2 regions of the Bradyrhizobium sp. S3.3.6 genome follow, and region 1 is predicted to be linked to the other one. Evidence: riboswitches for the same ligand, from Rfam matches in the RefSeq annotation. Region 1 holds a riboswitch; the other holds the start of a gene.
The links. A riboswitch is a leader RNA that binds a small molecule or an ion and turns the genes downstream of it on or off. The one in region 1 is predicted to bind glycine.
Positions count from the first base shown of each region.

Region 1 (3,406 bases):
CGGAACTTGCGACGCCCAGAGGGCACCCGTGGATTCGATCGTGTCTATCATGCGTGCCTGTCGTTCGGGCTGGAAAAGCCGGCCGGAGAACCGTCGTCTCGGGGCAAATTGTGTGCCAAGGGCAGGGCGGTCGCAAGAGGCCGCCCCGCATCGGTTTTGCGACCACTCAGGATGCACAGCGCATCTCGCGCTCAACCGCAAGTTCGCCCCGAAGCGAAGGGACGGTTGGCGGCGCGTTGAGCCCGCGCCAGCCGTCGATGGTTGCGGCAATCATTTGCGCGGTCGCGGCCGATAACGTCCAGCCGAGATGGCCGTGGCCGGTGTTGAAGAACACGCCGGGCATCCGGCCTGCTCGCACCACCGGCATCATGTCGGGCATCATCGGACGCAGCCCGGCCCACGGAATAATGCGAGACGTCTCGACCGCCGGGAAATTGCTGCGCACCCAGTCGATCAATGGCTGCACGCGGTCGGCGCGGATGTCGCGGTTGAAGTCGTTGAACTCGGCCGTGCCGGCAACGCGAAAACGATCCGCGCCGAGCCGGCTAGTGACGATCTTGGCGGCTTCGTCGAGCAGGCTGACGGTCGGCGTCGCGCTACGGCTTTCGTCGGTATCGAGGTGCACGGTGATCGAATAGCCCTTCACCGGATAGACGTTGACGCGCTCGTCGAGCAGGGCGGCGAAGTGACGGCTGGCAACGCCGGCGCAGACCACGACGCCATCAACCTTCAGCACGCCGCGCGCGGAGGCGACCGCGTCGCTTGCGGACAGATCAGCCCAGCCGATGACGAAGCCGCCGCGGACTTGCGCGATGGAATCGATATTGGCCTCATGGATGAAGGTTGCGCCGCGACGCTTGCAGGCATCCGCCAGCCCGCGCGTGAACTTGTGGATGTCGCCGGTCGCATCCGACGGCGTGTAGAAGCCGCCGTAATAATCCTTGCGCAGCGTCGGCTCGATCGTGCGGATTTCCTCCGAAGTCACCGGGCGCCGATCGAGCCCACCTTCCTGCAGCAGTGCATTGACGCGCAGGCCGGACTCGAAACCCTTCCTGTCGTGATAGATGTGGAGGATGCCGCGACGTTCGAGATCGAAGTCGATGCCTTCGCGTGCCGCAATCTCGAACAGGTGCTTGCGGGCTTCGATCGCGAGCCGCGTGGTCAGAATCGTGTTGGCACGGTAGTTTCCGATATTGGCGACGAACTCGCTCATCCAGGAATATTTGTGCCAGTTCGGCCGCGGGTTCATCAGCAGCGGCGCGTCGCGCCGGAACATCCAGCGCAGGCCTTTCAGGATCGTGGCGGTGCTATTCCACACCTCGGCATTGCTGGCGGAGAGCTGCCCGCCGTTCGCAAACGAGGTCTCCATCGCGGCGTAGCGGTGCTTGTCGAGCACCGTCACCTCAAAGCCGCGTTCGAGCAGGGCATAGGCAGTCGTTACGCCGGTGATGCCGGCGCCAATGATGGCGATATGAGTCATGATGAAGTCGGGGCTCCCGTGAGTTAGAGTCGGCTAACCGCCGGCCCGAAAGCCGTTGGCGGCGCCCCATCTGTCACGGTTACCTGAGAGCTTGATCCGACACGGACCTCGACGAGGGCGGACCTCACAAGGCCAATACGGACTATCCCCTTCGGTGGACGTCACGATGTCTCATTCGTGCCGTCTCTCTCCAGATCGTCCTGACGATACAGTCCTTTTGCCTGAGAGTTTCCGGGGCGGTTGCTCCGTCGGCGCCGCAATGAAAGCTGGAAGCCTTCATTGCGATCTCTCCCGCATCGTCGCGTGGACCATCGAGCAGTACGATGCGCCTTATTTTTAGACAAGGCTAAATTTGAACCGCGCCTGCCAACGCATTGTGCAGTGCGAAGTTGATTCAATTACTCCAGCGTCGCAAGCAACCCAGCCATCAAGCGCCCGCGTTCAACCAGGCTCTCGACCTCGATGAACTCCTCGAGCGTGTGGCCATTGCCGCCGCGCACGCCGAGACCGTCGAGCGTCGGAATTCCCATCGCGCCCGTAAAGTTGCCGTCGGAGCCTCCGCCGGAGCTCGCATGCGGTAATTCCGCGCCGAGAGATTTGGCGATGCCGCGCGCCTTTTCATACAGCGCCATGGTGCCGGCATCCGCCTCCCACACCGGCCGCGTCACGCCACGCGTCACCTTGAAGTTGACGTCGTTCGCGGTGCCCGACAGTGCCAGCATCCGCTCGACGCCGCGGTCGAGATCGGCCTGGCGCTTCGCCATGGAGAGCGCTTCGCCGGTGGCAGTCGTTGCGACGCAATTGACCCATTGTCCGCCATGCACGACGCCGACCGAGAAAGTGCAGTCTTCCGTCGTCATCGCGTCGATGGCAAGAATCTGCCTTGCCATCTCGCGGATTGCCGAGCGACCCGCCGACAGGGTCGCGCCCGCGTGGCTCGGCCGCCCCGTCGCTTCCAGATTGAATCGCGCGATGGCGTAACGTCCGGTGGTGACGCCGTTGTCGGCGCGGCCGGGCTCGGGCACCAGCACATATTTGTTGCGCGCAGCTTCCGCCTCGATGATGTCGCGCGTCGAGGGCGTGCCGACTTCCTCGTCCGGCGTAAATAGGATGGTGACCGGCAGCGGCGTGGTGAAGGACGCGCGCGCCAGCTGCCGGATCGCTTCCAGCGAGAGATAGTTGCCGCCCTTCATGTCGTAGATGCCCGGGCCGTAGCACTTGTTGCCCTCGCGCCGCCATTTCAGCTTCTCGATGGTGCCGACCGGGTGGACGGTATCCACGTGCCCGGCGATCAGGATGCCCGGCTCGCCCTGCTTTGGATGCGGGAAGCGCGCGCGGACGACGCCGCCAAAGCCCTGACGGCCGGCGATGCGCTCGATGGTCGCACCCATGATCGCCATATCCCGCGCTGCGATATCGAGCATACGGTTGACCGCTCCTGCGTCCCAGGTCGGGCTCTCGCATTCCACCCAGGTGCGCAGGCCCTCGAGCATCGCCTCGGAATCGAAGGGAAGATTGGCTGGATTCATCTTGATGTCTCTCAAGCTTCGAAAGATGGAATGCGCATTGCATCGGCGCGGGCAGGACAAGCGGGAAGAGTTGTAGAGCCAAACCGGTCATTGTGGAGCCCGTGCGCGCGATGCCATGGGCTGCACCGAAACCGGATTGACGCGCTCAACACTGTCTGCAAGTCTCGAAAAGATAAAGGCATTGCATGAGGTTAGTTCGCCTAAGGAACGAACCGAATGCCCAACCAATAACCTGCCTTTGAACAGTTTCACGCCAGGAGAAACTTTCTATGTTGAGCTTGATGCGCCGGGGGCGACGCGCGTTCGCCTCCACACTCGCGCTGTCGGTCGTCGCACTTGCGACGGCGATGGCCTCGCCGGTGTTTGCGGCCGGCAAGACCATCACCGCGGTGATGCA
Region 1 covers NZ_JBEPOT010000004.1:419,178-422,583, reverse strand. Annotated here, with positions in the region: gene ABID59_RS14690 (D-amino acid dehydrogenase) at 167-1,480, opposite strand; glycine riboswitch at 1,549-1,676, opposite strand; glycine riboswitch at 1,680-1,784, opposite strand; gene ABID59_RS14685 (M20/M25/M40 family metallo-hydrolase) at 1,879-3,009, opposite strand; gene ABID59_RS14680 (ABC transporter substrate-binding protein) at 3,279-3,406, shown strand, end outside.

Region 2 (3,406 bases), 140 kb from region 1:
CAAAGTTCTCGTCATCTCACGCCGTGTGTGCCTTGTAGGCGGCTTCATCCATGAGGCCGCCGAGCTCGCTCTTGTCGGCAATCCTGATCTTGAAAAACCAGGCTTTGCCTTGCGCATCCGAATTGACCAGCGCCGGCTCGCTTGCGAGATCGGGGTTGGTCTCCAGCACCTCGCCGGTCACAGGCGCGTAGACGTCGGAGGCGGCCTTCACCGATTCCACGACGGCTGCGGCTTCGGCCTTCTTGAGGACGCGGCCGAGCTTGGGCAGCTCGACGAACACGACGTCGCCGAGCTGCGACTGCGCGTAATCGGTGATGCCCACAGTGGCGATATCGCCGTCGATCGCGAGCCATTCATGGTCGGAGGTGTACAGCGTCGTGGTCATTTTCTTAAAGTCCTCAGCGTTTGTAGGTGTTTTTCATGAAGGGCATGGCGGCGACGGTGAGCGGCAGACGTTGCGCGCGCACCTCGGCAAAGAGTTTTGTGCCGAGCGCGCTCAGGCTTGTGGGCACATAGCCCATCGCGACCGGCGCATTCAGGCTCGGGCCGAAACCGCCCGAGGTGACCTTTCCGATCGGCTCGCCGCCAGCGCTATCGGCAAACAGCAGCGCGCCTTCGCGCACCGGCGCGCGGCCCTCAGTGCGCAGGCCGACGCGGCGGCGGGATGCGCCGTGATCGAAATGAGCGAGGATCTTTTCGGCTCCGGGAAAACCGCCGGCGCGGGCGCCGCCGCTGCGGCGGCTTTTCTGCACCGACCATTCCAGCGCGGCCTCGACCGGCGTGGTCGCAGTGTCGATGTCGTGGCCGTAGAGGCAGAGGCCGGCTTCCAGCCGCAGGCTGTCGCGGGCCCCTAAGCCGATCGGCATCACGTCAGGATTTTCCAGCAGCGTCCTGGCCAGGCGCTCGGCATCCGCAGCGGGCACCGAAATTTCAAAACCGTCCTCGCCGGTGTAGCCGGAACGCGAGACAAAGCAGGCAAGCCCGGCGACCTGATGCGGGCCGGCGTCCATGAACTTTATGGCGGGCGCCTCTGCACACAATTTCGCCAGTGCAGCCTCGGCCTTCGGGCCCTGTAAGGCGATCAGCGCGCGATCGGCGAGCGAATCGATGACGCAGGCGTCGGAGAGATTGGCGCGCAGATGCGCCTCGTCCTCGGCCTTGCAGGCGGCGTTGACGACCAGGAACAAATGATCGCCGAAATTGGCGACCATCAGGTCGTCGAGGAGGCCGCCATCGGCATTGGTGAACTGGGCGTAGCGCTGCCGGCCCGGTGCAATCGCCAGAATATCCTGCGGCACCAGCCGCTCCAGCGCACGGGCGGCGTCCTCGACCTTGCCCGACTTCGGCCGGAGCGCGATCTGGCCCATATGGGAGACGTCGAACAGGCCGGCCTGGTTGCGGGTCTGGAGGTGCTCTTTCAGGACGCCCGCGGGGTACTGCACGGGCATGTCATAGCCCGCGAACGGCACCATCTTGCCGCCGAGCGACACATGGAGGTCGTAGAGGGGGGTACGTCTCAGGGAGTCTCGGTCGTCGCGCACTGACATCACAGGGGCCCTCGGCGGTTCCCCGGGGACGATTCCCCTGAGGACACCAATCGAAGCCCCATCTGTCGCTGTGCCTGAGAGTATTATCCCGTCGGCGGACGCAGTCCGGGCCTTAAGCCCGTCGGCGCCTCTTTCCAGATGTCGTCAAAGCCACGCGGTCCTTTTGCCTGAGAGTTTCCGGGGCGGTTGCTCCTTCGGCGCCGGCTACCCAAAGCCGGTCTCTCCCGACGTGGCCGTACGATACAGATGGGTACAGACCACAGCCCGGCCAAGCCTGTCAACGCGCCCTTTGCGGCTTTCCAACGGGATTGCAACGGGATCGCAACGGGATTGCGCGACTGCGGCAACCCTCTGATCTCTCTGCACAGTTTCTGGACAGCGAAGCTGGCCTTGTCTAAAAGCGCTTTGGCCCGCAGATATCAGCCGAATCCCAGGTTTGGACGGCAAGGAAGCGGGTCCAAGCACACCCGATTGGATGAACATGAGCGGCGTCAACGAGATCAGGTCGACCTTTCTGAACTTCTTTGCCGAGAACGGCCACGAGATCGTGTCGTCCTCGCCATTGGTGCCGCGCAACGACCCGACGTTGATGTTCACCAATGCCGGCATGGTGCAGTTCAAGAACGTTTTTACAGGTGTCGAGAAGCGGCCGTATCAGCGCGCCACCACTTCGCAGAAATGCGTGCGCGCCGGCGGCAAGCACAACGACCTCGACAATGTCGGCTACACCGCGCGCCATCTCACCTTCTTCGAGATGCTCGGCAACTTCTCGTTCGGCGACTACTTCAAGGAGCGCGCGATCGAGCTGGCCTGGAAGCTCATCACGAAGGAGTTTGGGCTGAACAAGGACAAGCTGCTCGTCACCGTCTACCACACCGACGACGAGGCGCACGGGCTCTGGAAGAAGATCGCCGGCTTCTCCGACGACCGTATCATCCGCATCCCGACCTCGGACAATTTCTGGGCAATGGGCGACACCGGCCCGTGCGGCCCGTGCTCGGAGATCTTCATCGATCGCGGCGACCACATCTGGGGCGGCCCTCCGGGCTCTCCGGAGGAGGACGGCGATCGCTTCCTCGAATTCTGGAATCTCGTCTTCATGCAATACGAGCAGGTGACGAAGGAGGAGCGCGTGGATCTGCCGCGTCCCTCGATCGACACCGGCATGGGCCTGGAGCGCATGGCCAGCATCATGCAGGGCGTCGACAGCGTGTTCGAGACCGACCTGTTCCGTCACCTGATCGATGCGACGTCGTCCGCGCTGGGCCACGGGCCGAACGAGCAGACGGTGGCCTCGTTCCGCGTCATCGCCGACCATTTGCGCTCTTCCGCCTTCCTGGTCGCGGATGGCGTGCTGCCCTCCAACGAGGGCCGCGGTTACGTGCTGCGCCGGATCATGCGCCGCGCGATGCGCCATGCGCAGCTGCTCGGCGCGAAAGAGCCGCTGATGCATCGCCTGGTCTGGGCGCTGGTCCGCGAGATGGGCCAGGCCTATCCCGACCTGATGCGCGCCGAGAATCTGATCGAGGAAACGCTGCGGCTGGAAGAGACCCGCTTCCGCAAGACGCTGGTGCGCGGTCTCGCCATTCTCGACGAGAAGAGCGCGTCCTTGAAGAACGGCGACATGTTCGACGGCGACGTCGCCTTCACGCTCTACGACACCTACGGCTTCCCGCTGGACCTGACCCAGGACGCGCTGAAGTCGCGCGGCATCGGCGTCGACCAGTCCGCCTTCACCGACGCGATGGAGCGTCAAAAGGCCAAGGCGCGCGAGTCCTGGAAGGGATCCGGCGAGGCGGCCTCCGAGGCGATCTGGTTCCCGCTGCGCGAGAAGTTGGGTGCTACCGAATTTCTGGGCT
Region 2 covers NZ_JBEPOT010000004.1:563,442-566,847, reverse strand. Annotated here, with positions in the region: gene gcvH (glycine cleavage system protein GcvH) at 17-385, opposite strand; gene gcvT (glycine cleavage system aminomethyltransferase GcvT) at 399-1,547, opposite strand; glycine riboswitch at 1,694-1,784, opposite strand; gene alaS (alanine--tRNA ligase) at 2,029-3,406, shown strand, end outside.
Region 2: it holds a riboswitch for glycine, as region 1 does, so the genes downstream of both, gcvT (glycine cleavage system aminomethyltransferase GcvT) here and ABID59_RS14690 (D-amino acid dehydrogenase) in region 1, are expected to answer to the same signal.